Regions from separate parts of the Metapseudomonas cellulosilytica genome, predicted to be linked through region 2. Evidence: predicted binding sites of a transcription regulator. Region 2 holds the regulator's gene; each other region holds the start of a gene.
What was found. The regulator FliA, encoded in region 2, starts transcription of late flagellar genes. The targets are predictions, from matches to a motif close to CTAAAGTTTNNNNNNNNNNNGCCGNTAA.
Positions count from the first base shown of each region.

Region 1 (4,597 bases), on a different contig from region 2:
CTGCCGGTGCTGGATGGCTACGAAGCGACCCGGCAAATTCGCCAGATGAATGATGGCGCCACCTTGCCGATCATCGCCCTCACCGCCAACGCCCTGCAGGGCGACCGCGAAGCCTGCCTGGCCGCGGGCATGAACGACTACCTGGCCAAGCCGTTCAAGCGCGCCGACCTGCTGCGGGTGATGCAGCGCTGGATGAACAAGCCGTCGGACTGACCCCCTTGCTGCCGTTTCCAGACATTCGTCGAGGGCCCGGGGATGTTAAAGTGCACGACACTTTGCGAGCGGGCGCCCTTCGGCGCGCTTCGCGCGGCTGGCCAATGCCACTTGGGTGAACGACTGTGCTCGTCGCTCTGTGACTTTCACCGCAACGCAACAGTCTATGACTAGTCTGCCGCCTGACGCCCCTGTGGCCACGGCAGAAGGATGAATGCAAAGCCCTGTGCCACACGGGGACCATTGAGGAGCTCGCATGACAAAACAAAACGCCTATACCCGGGAAGACCTGCTGCGCTGCAGTCGCGGCGAGCTGTTCGGCCCTGGTAATGCGCAACTGCCCGCCCCCAACATGCTGATGATCGACCGCATCGTGCATATCAGCGAGACCGGCGGGAAGTACGGCAAAGGCGAGATAGTCGCCGAGCTCGATATCAATCCTGACCTGTGGTTCTTCGCCTGCCACTTCGAAGGCGACCCGGTCATGCCAGGCTGCCTCGGCCTCGACGCCATGTGGCAGTTGGTCGGTTTCTTCCTCGGCTGGCAGGGCAACCCCGGCCGTGGCCGCGCCCTCGGCTCCGGCGAAGTCAAGTTCTTCGGCCAGGTCCTGCCGTCTGCGAAAAAGATCACCTACACCATCCATATCAAGCGCACTATTAATCGTTCGCTGATCCTCGGCATCGCCGATGGCACCGTTGCCGTCGACGGCCGCGAGATCTACAGCGCCGAAGGCCTGCGCGTCGGCCTGTTCACCTCTACCGACAGCTTCTGAAGGACATCCGCATGCGTCGCGTCGTGATCACTGGCCTGGGCATCGTATCCTGCCTGGGTAATGACAAAGCCACCGTTTCCGCCAACCTGCGCGCCGGCAAGGCCGGTATCCGCCACAACCCCTCCTATGCCGAGATGGGTCTGCGCAGCCAGGTGTCCGGCTCCGTCAACCTGAACCTCGAAGAGCTGATCGACCGCAAGCTCTTCCGCTTCATGGGCGATGCCGCCGCCTATGCCTACCTGGCGATGCAGCAGGCCATCGAAGACGCCGGCCTGACCACCGAGCAGATCTCCAACCCGCGCGTGGGCCTGATCGCCGGCTCCGGCGGCGCTTCCACCGTCAACCAGATGGAAGCCATCGACACCCTGCGCGAGAAGGGCGTCAAGCGCATTGGCCCATACCGCGTAACCCGCACCATGGGCAGCACCGTTTCCGCCTGCCTGGCCACCCCCTTCCAGATCAAGGGCGTGAACTTCTCCATCTCCTCCGCCTGCGCCACCAGCGCACACTGCATCGGCCAGGCCATGGAGCAGATCCAGTTGGGCAAGCAGGACATGGTCTTCGCCGGCGGTGGTGAAGAAGAGCATTGGAGCCAGAGCTGCCTGTTCGACGCCATGGGCGCCCTGTCCACCCAGTACAACGACACCCCCGAGAAGGCCTCCCGCGCCTACGACGCCAAGCGTGACGGCTTCGTCATCGCCGGCGGCGGCGGCATGGTGGTAGTCGAGGAGCTGGAGCATGCGCTCAAGCGCGGTGCCAAGATCTACGCCGAGATCGTCGGCTACGGCGCCACCTCCGATGGCTACGACATGGTCGCCCCGAGCGGCGAAGGCGCCATCCGCTGCATGCAGCAGGCCCTGTCCACCGTCGACACCCCGATCGACTACCTGAACACCCACGGCACCTCCACCCCGGTGGGCGACGTGGCGGAAATCCGTGGCGTACGCGCCGTGTTCGGTGACAAGGCCCCGGCCATCAGCTCCACCAAGAGCCTGTCCGGCCACTCCCTGGGCGCCGCCGGCGTACAGGAAGCCATCTACTGCCTGCTGATGATGGAAGGCAACTTCATGGCCGGCTCGGCGAACATCGACGAGCTGGACCCGGAAGTGGCCGACCTGCCGATCCTGCGCGAGACCCGCGAAAACGCCAAGGTCGACACCGTCATGTCCAACAGCTTCGGCTTCGGCGGCACCAACGCCACCCTGGTACTGAAGCGCTACCAGGGCTGATCCGCTCCGTAGCACCCGCGACGCCCGTATCCCCGGATACGGGCGTTGTCGTTTCTGGGCCTGACACCTTCCTTCCTGAAAGTCCGTAGGGCCTTTCCGAACCGTCCATCCCGCTATCAAGAACCGCCGCCAGGCTCCGCTAAAGGGACCAGCAACACCCCACCAGTCCCGGATCGGAGTAGACGCATGTTCCTTCGCCAACTGCCCATCGCCTACCGCGCGGCCCTCGGTTTCGCCATCATCACCCTGATGCTGGTCGGCCTTGGTGGCTTCGCCCACAACCGCATGGCCGCCATCAACCAGGCCTCCACCCGGATCAGCGAAATCTGGCTCCCCAGCGTCCAGGCTTCCGGCCAGATGGGCCTGCTCATGGCCGAGTTCCGCCTCAGCGAAATGAACCACGTGCTTGCCCGGGACGATGCCGGCATGGACGCCCAGGAGCAGCGCATGGAGGAGCTGCTCGCCGAGCTGGCGAAGGTCGAGCAGGCGTACCGCCCACTGCTGGAGCACCCGGAGGAGAAGCGCCTGTTCGAGGCGATCGTCACCGCGAGCCGCGACTATATGGACAGCCACAAGGCCCTGCTGCAGCTGTCGCGGCAAAATGACACCGAGCGCGCCTACGCATTGATTCGCGGCGAGCAGAACGAGCGTTACGAGAGCCTCTCGAGCGACCTCGCTGCACTGATCGATCTGGACCAGCGGCAGGCACAGATCTCCAGCCGGCTGGGCGACGAAGTCGTCAACGACGCCACCCGCTCCGTGGTGCTGGTGATGCTGTTCGCAGTACTGGCCAGCGTCACCGTCGCCTGGATGCTGACCCGCAGCATCGTGACCCCCATCCGCGAAGCCATGCGCGCTGCCGAGCAGGTGGCCGGCGGCGACCTCACCGGCCAGTTGGACACCACCGGGCGCGACGAGCCCGCCCGCCTGATGCAGGCCCTGCAAGCCATGCAGCAGCACCTGCACGACACCATCGAGCAGATCGGCCACTCCGCCACCCAGTTGGCTTCCGCCGCTGAACAGCTGAACGCGGTGACCGAGGAAGGCAACCATTCGCTGCACCGCCAGCACGACGAGATCGAGATGGCCGCGACCGCAGTGAACGAGATGAGCGCGGCTGTCGAGGAAGTGGCACGCAACGCCGCCTCCACCTCGGAAGCCGCCATCGCCTCCGAGGATGTCGCGCAAGCCGGACGCCTGAAGGTCGAGGAAACTGTCCAGGCCATTCGTGACATGAGCCGGGAAGTCGCCGACAGCACCCAATTGGTTGCGGACCTCGCCGAGCAGGCCCAAGGCATCGCCAAGGTGCTCGACGTGATCCGCGCCATCGCCGAGCAGACCAACCTGTTGGCCCTGAACGCAGCCATCGAGGCGGCCCGAGCCGGCGAGCAGGGCCGCGGATTCGCCGTGGTAGCGGACGAAGTACGCGCCCTGGCCCATCGCACCCAGGAGTCGACTCAGGAGATCGAGCAGATGATCGCCAGGATTCAGGTCGGCTCCGGCACGGCAGTCGACGCCATGAACGAGAGCAACCAGCACGCCCGGCAGATGCTCCAGATGGCCGAGGGAGCCGGGCAAGCCCTGCACGAAATCGCGCGGCAGGCCGGGGAGATCAACGAGCGCACCCTGGTCATCGCCACCGCAGCGGAACAACAGGCCCAAGTGGCGCGGGAAGTGGACCGCAACCTCGTGAACATCCGCGACATTTCGGTGCAGACCTCGGCGGGCGCCAGCCAGACCTCCGCCGCCACCCATGAGCTGTCGCGCCTGGCCAGCGAGCTGAACGGAATGATCGCGCGCTTCGTGGTTTGAACTCGCAAAACAGACCGCGGACCTGTCGTAGGTTGGGCCGAGGAACGAGGCCCAACAAGGAGCCGTCCTGGGTATCGTTGGGCCTCGCAGGCTCGGCGCCAACCTACGGATAGCGCTCCAAACGAAAAAGGGCGCCTGCACGGCGCCCTTCTTCTTCGCTCCTCAAACCCTCAGGCCGCTTCGCGGCCGCCCTCCGTCTTGCTGCCTGTGATGCGCGGCAGCAGCATGGGCACCTGGCGCTGGTACTCGGCGTATTCGGGGTGTTCCCGCAGCAGGTCGCGCTCTTCCAGCTGGATGGCGGCAAGGATGTAGAGGCTGGTCAGCACGGCAAACAGCAGGTGCGCCGCACTCATGGTCGGGGTTGCCCAGAAGCACAGGAACCAGCCCAGATACAGCGGGTGACGCACCAGCTTGTACGCGCCCGGGGTCTTGAACGCCAAGCCGGTGTAGGGCTTGCCCAGCAGGTTCAGCCAGACCTGGCGCAGGCCGAACAGGTCGAAGTGGTTGATCAGCAGCGTGGCATAGAACACCAGGGCCCAGCCAAAACCGAAGGTGGCGCCCAGCACCAGCC
Region 1 is NZ_JBHZGN010000020.1:22,053-26,649, forward strand. Features, by position in the region: gene ACFW0H_RS22060 (ATP-binding protein) at 1-213, shown strand, start outside; gene fabA (3-hydroxyacyl-[acyl-carrier-protein] dehydratase FabA) at 470-985, shown strand; gene fabB (beta-ketoacyl-ACP synthase I) at 997-2,214, shown strand; gene ACFW0H_RS22075 (methyl-accepting chemotaxis protein) at 2,401-4,026, shown strand; gene mddA (methanethiol S-methyltransferase) at 4,197-4,597, opposite strand, start outside.
Region 1: the regulator FliA is predicted to act here: its motif matches at 2,330-2,357, upstream of ACFW0H_RS22075 (methyl-accepting chemotaxis protein).

Region 2 (4,597 bases):
AACCTGGCGCCCAAGAGTCAAGATCCCGCCGCGCTGGTGGCGGCGGTCCGTGTGGCGCTGGCCCGCGCCATCGTGCAAAGCATTGTGGGACTAGAGCCGGAGCTGCCTGTGATCACCCTGGAGCCCAGGTTGGAACAGATATTGCTCAATAGCATGCAGAAGGCCGGACAGGGTTCGGATGATGGCGTTCTCCTCGAACCCGGCATGGCCGAGAAGCTGCAACGTTCCCTGGTGGAGGCGGCGCAGCGCCAGGAAATGCTCGGCAAGCAGGCGATCCTGCTGGTGGCCGGGCCGATCCGGGCGATGATGTCGCGCTTCGCAAGGCTCGCCGTGCCGACCATGCACGTACTGGCCTACCAGGAAATACCGGACAACAAGCAGGTCACCATAGTCGCGACTGTGGGGCAGAACTAACCGAGGTCAAGGGCCATGCAGGTCAAACGCTTCTTCGCCGCCGATATGCGTCAAGCCATGAAGCTGGTGCGTGATGAACTGGGCGCGGATGCCGCCATCATCGGCACCCGCCGGGTGGCAGGCGGTGTCGAGCTGACCGCCGCGCTGGACTACCCGCTGCCGGCCCCGGCGCCGAGCAAACCCAACCCGGCCCTCGAATCCGAGCTGCGCAAGACCCAGGCGCGCATCGCCGAAGCCCAGGCCGAGCTGACCACCCGCGCCCAGGCAGATGCCGGCAAGGACCGTCAATTGTTCGCCGGTGAGCCGCTGACCGCCATCGAGTCGGAACTGCCGGAGTCCGCCCTGGCCGCCGCCCTGAGCCGCCCGCGTCCGGTCGCCCGCCCGGTGGAGCCGGTCAGCGCGCCGCGGCCCGCCCATGTGGACCAGGCTGCCCTCGATGCCATGCGTTTCGAGCTGAGCGGCCTGCGTGAACTGATCGAAGTGCAGCTGGGTTCCATCGCCTGGGGCCAGATGCAGAGCCGCCGTCCGCAGCAGGCCAGCCTCTGGCGCCGCCTGCAGCGCATGGGGCTGCCGGCCGACCTCGGCCGCGCCCTGCTGGACAAGGTGGCCAGCGTCGGCGAGCCGCGCCAGGCCTGGCGCATGCTGCTGGCGCACTTGGCCCAAGCCATCCGCACGCCCGCGCAGGAACCGCTGGAAGAGGGCGGGGTGATCGCCCTGGTCGGCCCGGCCGGCATGGGCAAGACCACCACCCTGGCCAAGCTGGCCGCCCGCTACGTGCTCAAATACGGCGCCCAGAGCGTCGCCCTGGTGAGCATGGACAGCTTCCGCATCGGCGCCCAGGAACAGCTCAAGACCCTCGGCCGCATCCTCAATGTGCCGGTGACCCTGGTGGACCCGGGCCAGTCCCTGACCCAGGCGCTTGCGCCACTGGCGCGCAAGCGCGTGGTACTGGTCGACACCGCCGGCCTGCCGGCCAATGATCCGGCCCTGGCCATGCAGCTCGAAGCCCTGGCCAGCCGGACCATCAATGCGAAGAATTACCTGGTGATGGCCGCCACCAGCCAGAGCCAGGTGCTCAAGGCGGCCTATCACAGTTACAAGCGTTGCGGCCTGGTCGGCTGCATCATTACCAAGGCGGACGAAGCGGCCAGCCTGGGCGAGGTTCTGGGGCTGGCTATCGGCCAGCATCTCCCGGTAGCCTATCTGGCCGACGGGCCGCGAATTCCGGATGATCTGCAAGTTCCCCGCAGCCACCAGCTGGTAAGCCGTGCGGTCAGCCTCCAGGCGCCGGAAGACCCGAGCGAGGACGCCATGGCCGAGCTGTTCGCCGGTCTCTACCAGAATCCGGCGCGTCGCGCGGGTTGATGAATTCATTGCGCCGCCCTGGATTGGGCGGCACCAGACAGCCAAGTGGCCCAGTCGATCTGAGACAAGGTATTTGAAATGGGAAGTATGCATCCCGTACAGGTGATCGCGGTGACCGGCGGCAAGGGTGGCGTCGGCAAGACCAATGTGTCGGTGAATCTTTCCCTGGCGCTGGCCGATCTCGGTCGCCGCGTCATGTTGCTGGACGCCGACCTGGGACTCGCCAACGTCGATGTCCTGCTCGGCCTCACCGCCAAACGCACCCTGGCCGATGTGATCAATGGCGAATGCGACCTGCGCGACGTGCTGTTGCAGGGGCCGGGGGGCATCCGCATCGTCCCGGCCGCTTCCGGCACCCAGAGCATGGTGCAGCTTTCGCCCATGCAGCACGCCGGCCTGATCCAGGCATTCAGCGAGATCAGCGACAACCTCGATGTGCTGGTGATCGACACCGCCGCCGGCATCGGCGATTCGGTGGTCAGCTTCGTCCGCGCGGCCCAGGAAGTGATAGTGGTGGTCTGCGACGAGCCGACCTCCATCACCGACGCCTACGCGTTGATCAAGCTGCTGAACCGCGACTACGGCATGAGCCGCTTCCGCGTCCTGGCCAACATGGCCCACAGCCCCCAGGAAGGACGCAACCTCTTCGCCAAGCTGACCAAGGTCACCGACCGCTTCCTCGACGTCGCGCTGCAATACGTTGGCGCCGTGCCCTACGACGAGTCGGTGCGCAAGGCGGTGCAGAAGCAGCGTGCGGTGTATGAAGCCTTCCCGCGCTCGAAGTGCTCGCTGGCCTTCAAGGCCATCGCGCAGAAGGTCGACAGCTGGCCGCTGCCGGCCAATCCGCGGGGCCACCTGGAGTTCTTCGTCGAGCGGCTGGTCAAGCAGCCGTCCGCGGAAAACCCCGTATGACACCCGCATCCGGACTGCGCATGTACGGCAAGGCTCAGGCAAGGGACTCGCAGCATCAGCTGATCGAGCGCTATGCCCCCCTGGTCAAGCGCATCGCCTACCACTTGCTGGCGCGTCTGCCGGCCAGCGTGCAGGTGGAAGACCTGATGCAGTCCGGGATGATCGGCTTGCTCGAAGCCTCGAAGAAATACGACGGCGGCAAGGGCGCCAGCTTCGAAACCTATGCCGGCATCCGCATCCGCGGCGCCATGCTCGACGAGGTGCGCAAGGGCGACTGGGCACCGCGTTCGGTGCACCGCAACACCCGCATGGTGAGCGATGCGATCCGCGTCATCGAAGCGCGTACCGGTCGCGACGCTAAAGATCAGGAGGTTGCTGCCGAACTTGGATTGAGTCTCGAAGACTACTACGGCATCCTGAGCGACACCTTGGGCAGCCGCCTGTTCAGCTTCGACGACCTGTTGCAGGACGGCGAGCATGGCGGGGTGCACGAGGACGCCGGAGTCACCCAACTTTCGCCCTCCAACGAGCTGGAAGAAGAGCGCTTCCAGGCCGCGCTGGCCGACGCCATCGCGAACCTGCCGGAGCGCGAGCGCCTGGTGCTGGCGCTGTACTACGACGAAGAATTGAACCTGAAGGAAATCGGTGAAGTGCTGGGGGTCAGCGAATCGCGAGTCAGCCAATTGCATAGCCAGTGCGCCGCACGCCTGCGTGCGCGGCTCGGCGAATGGCGCGCGCGCTGAATGGCACACCGCTTCCAGATTTGAACGGCGCACCCGGCAAGAGGGGCGTTTGAGACTGTACGGAGGTCGACTTGGACAAGAATATGAAAATCCTCATCGTTGACGATTTCTCGACGATGAGACGCATCATCAAGAACCTCTTGCGCGACTTGGGTTTCACCAATACCGCCGAAGCCGACGACGGCACCACGGCGCTGCCGATGCTGCACAGCGGCAATTTCGACTTCCTCGTGACCGACTGGAACATGCCCGGCATGACCGGGATCGACCTGCTGCGCACCGTCCGTGCCGACGAGCGCCTGAAGCACCTGCCGGTCCTGATGGTGACCGCCGAAGCCAAGCGCGACCAGATCATCGAGGCGGCCCAGGCCGGTGTGAACGGCTATGTGGTCAAGCCTTTCACTGCCCAGGTGCTGAAAGAAAAAATCGAGAAGATCTTCGAGCGGGTCAACGGCTGATGCCAGCCGCGAGGGCACCATGGAGCAGAACGAAACCCTGCTGGGAGACTTCGAGTCGACCCTGAAAGTCCGTGCGCGGGAACTGGTGGAAAGCCTGGAAAGAGGCAACTTCACCGACGCCGTGCAACTCATCCACGAACTCAATCACGTCCGTGATCGCGGCCTCTACCAGGAAGTCGGCAAGCTCACACGCGAACTGCATAACGCCATCGTCAATTTCCAGATCGACCCGCACCTGCCCCACGCCCAGGAAATGTCGCAGATCGCCGACGCGACCGACCGCCTGGGCTATGTGGTGCAGATGACCGAGAAGGCCGCCAACCGCACCATGGACCTGGTGGAAGAGAGCGCGCCCTTGCTGGGCGGGCTGGGCGACGAGGCCCGGCAGCTGGGCGAGGAGTGGGGCCGCTTCATGCGCCGGGAAATCGGCGCGGACGGTTTCCGCGAGCTGGCCCGGCGCATCGAGCAGTTCCTCGCGCGCAGCCAGCGCGACAGCGATACGTTGTCCGCCAGGCTCAACGACATCCTGCTGGCCCAGGACTACCAGGACCTCACCGGCCAGGTGATCAAGCGCGTGACCCAACTGGTCACCGAGGTGGAGAGCAACCTGGTCAAGCTGGTGCTGATGGCCAGCCAGGTGGATCGCTACGCCGGCATCGAGCACGACCACGCCCTGCTGCGCGCCGAGCTGGAACAACAAAAAAA
Region 2 is NZ_JBHZGN010000006.1:74,946-79,542, forward strand. Features, by position in the region: gene flhA (flagellar biosynthesis protein FlhA) at 1-414, shown strand, start outside; gene flhF (flagellar biosynthesis protein FlhF) at 430-1,779, shown strand; gene fleN (flagellar synthesis regulator FleN) at 1,858-2,691, shown strand; gene fliA (RNA polymerase sigma factor FliA) at 2,688-3,434, shown strand; gene ACFW0H_RS09525 (chemotaxis response regulator CheY) at 3,518-3,892, shown strand; gene ACFW0H_RS09530 (protein phosphatase CheZ) at 3,912-4,597, shown strand, end outside.

Region 3 (4,597 bases), on a different contig from region 2:
CAGATAGTCGGACTCGACGAAAAGTCGGCACTCATATCCGTTCCCTTGCTGGCGGACAATCCGGCGCAGCAGCGCAAGCTGGACTACGGCGCCCTGAACAAGTCGCTTGAGCAGCTCCGTGCTCGCTATGAAGCGAAGGGACTCAAGGTTCACATAACAGGCTTCGCTAAGGTTGTGGGTGACCTAATCGACGGCCTGTACAAGATCGCCGCGTTCTTCCTGCTGTCCATTGCCTTGGCCACTGCCATTCTTTACCTCCACACCCGCTGCGTGCGTAGCACACTGCTGGTGGTCGTATGTTCACTGGTTGCAGTGGTGTGGCAACTGGGGGCATTGCCGCTGCTCGGATTTGAGCTTAATCCGTACTCGGTACTGGTGCCGTTCCTGATCTTCGCAATCGGGATGAGCCACGGCGCGCAGAAGATGAATGGCATCATGCAGGACGTCGGCAGAGGCATGCCCAAGCTCGTCGCTGCGCGCTTCACCTTCCGTCGGCTGTTCCTCGCCGGGCTCACGGCCCTTCTTTGCGACGCGGTTGGCTTCGGCGTCCTATTTATCATTCAGATCGAGGTGATCCAGGAGTTGGCAGTGATTGCCAGCTTGGGTGTGGCGATCCTGATCTTCACCAACCTGATCTTGCTGCCCATCCTGCTGAGCTTTGTGGGAGTGAGCCAATCCTCTGCCGAGCGCAGCCTGCGGGCAGAGCGAGGTGACAGCCATGCCGTGTGGCATTGGCTGAGTCGCCTCACCGAGCGGCGTCGCGCAGCGGTCACAATCGCATTGCATCTGGTCGTTGGCGTCGCAGCATTTGCGGTCAGCCTGAACCTGAAAATTGGTGATCTGGATCCAGGTGCGCCTGAGCTGCGCCCCGACTCCCGATACAACCGCGACAATAGTTTCATCGACACCAATTACGGTGCCAGCGCCGACTCCTTCATCGTCATGGTTCGCACGCCGGAAGGTGAGTGCGCTTCCTATGACGCGTTGATGCGGGTGGATGCTTTGGAGTGGCAATTGAGGACGCTGTCATCGGTCGAGAGCACTCGATCGTTGGCAAGTCAGCAGCGGCTCCTGTTCAGTGGCTACAACGAGGGAAATCCAAAGTGGTACGACTTGCCGCGCGGACGCGACATGCTCAATACCATCACGTCCAACTCCCCGCGCGGGCTCTATAACGACGCCTGCTCGGTACTCCCGGTAACAGCATTCCTGCGCGACCATCGGGCGGACACGCTGACCTCGCTGGTCCAGACAAGCGAGGCTTTCGCAAAGGCCAACAGCAGTGACACCAGTGAGTTCCTTCTTGCCGGTGGGAATGCGGGCATCGAAGCAGCCACCAACATCGTTGTGCGGCAGGCCAACCGAGAGATGCTGTTCTGGGTCTATGGCGCGGTTATGGCCTTGTGTTTCGTGACCTTCAGGTCTTGGCGAGCAGTTCTTTGTGCAATGGTGCCACTGGTCCTGACCTCGGTACTCTGCGAGGCCCTGATGGTTGTCCTCGGCATAGGAGTCAAGGTGGCCACGTTGCCTGTGATAGCACTCGGCGTAGGGATCGGCGTTGATTACGCGCTCTACGTTATGAGCATCATGCTCCAGCGTTTACGCAACGGCGACCCGCTACCCAAAGCGTATGAAGTCTCCCTACTGCTCACCGGGCGGATGGTCATGCTCACCGCGTTCACGCTGGCTGTTGGGGTTGCGGTGTGGGTTTGGGCACCCATTAAGTTCCAGGCCGATATGGGCGTGCTTCTGGCATTCATGTTCATCGGCAACATGGTGGGAGCGCTGGTACTGATGCCCGCTCTGGCTCACTTCCTACTCAAGCCCAAGGTGAGTGCACCACTGCGCGGCGCCTCTACATCATTTGTGGCGAGTGCTCCAAAGGGACCCACCGTCGAAATGTCTTCGCTTTCGGAGGCGACTAGCTGACCTCATGAAGTAGATGGACCAGACCCTGGGCGAGCGGACCTGGTGAGCGGGGCATAGGTGGAAGGGCTGCAAGTCGGTCCAGCACCGGGGAAGTGGCGCACGTAGTGAGTTCGCGAACGTGCGCCAAGTCTCTAGCGATCTGGAACACCGGTATGACCGCCATGATCACCCCGTGCGCGTTTCGCGCCAGGCATCCGGGGACCCGCTTACCTTTCCCTGCTTCCGTCTCCTGCCCTGGTCCTTCGAGTTGGCCCCCCAAGTATTGCTGGGCTTTGCCGACGTAGCGTCCAGCCTACGCCTGCCAATCTGTGACATTGGCTGAAGCATCACTAGAACAACAATAGGGAGCAACCCGATGCAATTCCTTGCACGTTACTCGATCGGCGCGAAGCTGCTTGTAACACCAGCATTGGTCAGCTGCCTGCTGCTGCTGGTCGCAGGCACTGCTTTCCACGGTTTCCAAGCCCAGCACGAAGCGTTGGAGCGCATTTACGAAACCCGGATTCAGCGGCTGCGTGCTACTTCCGAGGGAATCAACGATTTGCGCTCTTTGAATGAAGAACTCTATCTGGTCCTTGCCGATTACCGGAAGGCTCAAGAGATAGACGACAACATTGACGACGATCTGAAAGAGCGCATCGCGTCAATTCGCACTGGACTGGCCGAGGTGGCCAAAGAATTCGAAACTGCTTCAAAGCAAGCGGGCCTCACCGAAGAAGAAGAGGCTGCGTATCAGGATGTCCTCACGTCACTGGCAGGCTATAGCGACGCATTGGCACCTGTTCTGGCCATGCTGGTAGGGCAGGGCGCGGACAGGGGGGACGACTATTTCTCCATCGTCTGGTCGTGGTTCGGCAACTTCCTCAACTCCGCGACGCGGCTGAACAGTATTCAGGATCGGCTAAGCGGCGAAGACTACGAGGCGGCCTATAGAGCCGCGAACCTGGCAACCAGGCTGCTGGGTGCCGCCGTCGCTGCCGCAATTCTGCTGTCCTTGATCAGCGCACTGGCTATTCGTTCACAGGTTGTGGGATCGATTCACCGAATTCGCGATGTCGCACTCTCCCTGCAGGCGGGCGATCTTACACACAGGGTCGAAGTGGTTGGGCGTGACGAAATTGCCCAGACCGCCAATGCCTTCAACCAGCTGGCGGATAGTTTTCAGGAGCTTGTCGGACAGGTGCTCGGTGGTGCGCGCCAGGTCGCGGCCTCCGCCCATGGACTCGCTGTAGATGTGCAGCAAGCAGAGCGTAGTGCTGCCCGCCAATCCGAAGTTACTGAGGCGGTGGCGTCGACCATGGAGCAAATGAGCGTCAGCACCTCCGCTGTAGCTGATAGCGCGGACCAGTTGCGCAAGACCTCGCTGCAGACCCTCCAAGGTGCTCAGGAAGGGGGGCTCGCTATTCAGCGAATGCGTGGCGAAGCCGACCGTGTGCAGATTGCCTTCACCGAGATCCGTGCTTCGGTGGAGGACTTTCTTCAACGCACCGCCGCAATCGCTGACCTCACCCACCAGGTCAAGGATATAGCTGCGCAAACCAACCTACTGGCTCTTAACGCAGCAATAGAGGCTGCACGGGCGGGTGAACTAGGGCGAGGTTTTGCCGTGGTTGCGGACGAGGTGCGAAGACTCGCTGAGCACTCGGCCAACGCCGCTGTGAACATCGAGGAAGTTGCAGGCGTACTCGGTGCACGGTCGGAAACCGTTGGACTGTCCCTGGAATCTGGCCATCAATCGCTCGTCTCGACGCTCGATTACTTCGGCACCTTGCAATTGGTCGTGAGCACTGCGAGCGAGGCCGTTGCGACAACCAACCGGGAGATTGATGGCATTGCTGACGCTGCGAAAGAGCAAAGCCGTGGAAGCACCGATATCGCAACCAACGTAGAGGAGATCGCCCGGATGTGCGAACAGAACGCGCACGTCGTGGTGCAGGCTGCGGGCGCGGCAGCACGTCTGGAGCAGTTGGCCGGGAACCTGGAAGCGTCCGTGTCACGCTTTCGCGTTTAAGGGTGCATGAGTTACATCAGACAGGAGAAATGCATGTTCAAAAACAATATCGTCGCCATTACAGGGGCGGGTTCCGGTATCGGTCGAGCATTGGCCCTGGAGTTTGCCGACCACGGTGCGCTGCTGGCGTTGTCCGACATCAATGCCGCTGCTCTGGACGAGACAATGGCAATGCTGCCGGCCAGTACCGAAGCTCGAGCCTACAAGGTCGATGTTTCTTCTCGTGAAGCGGTATGTCAGTTTGCCAATGACGTCCAACGAGACTTTGGCACTGTGCATGTGATCATCAACAATGCTGGCACTTCGGTGATCGCTTCCGTCGAGCACCTGACATTCGACGAGATCGAGAAGGTACTCAACATCAATCTCTGGGGCGTGATTCATGGCACGAAGGCCTTCCTGCCTATCATGCTTGCGCAGAAGACGGGCTGCATCGTGAACATCTCCAGCGTGTTTGGCCTCGTCGCGACTCCATGCCAGGCTGCCTATACGATGTCGAAGTTTGCCGTGCGCGGCCTGACCGAAACCTTATGGCAGGAACTGGACGGAACCGGTGTTCGTGCGGTGCTGGTACATCCGGGTGGCATCAATACCAACATCAGCAAGAACTCGCCGCTGGCCGGTTTGGAGAACGATCACGATCGAAAAGTTGGTGCT
Region 3 is NZ_JBHZGN010000019.1:99,696-104,292, reverse strand. Features, by position in the region: gene ACFW0H_RS21905 (efflux RND transporter permease subunit) at 1-1,929, shown strand, start outside; gene ACFW0H_RS21900 (methyl-accepting chemotaxis protein) at 2,285-3,940, shown strand; gene ACFW0H_RS21895 (SDR family NAD(P)-dependent oxidoreductase) at 3,974-4,597, shown strand, end outside.
Region 3: the regulator FliA is predicted to act here: its motif matches at 2,184-2,211, upstream of ACFW0H_RS21900 (methyl-accepting chemotaxis protein).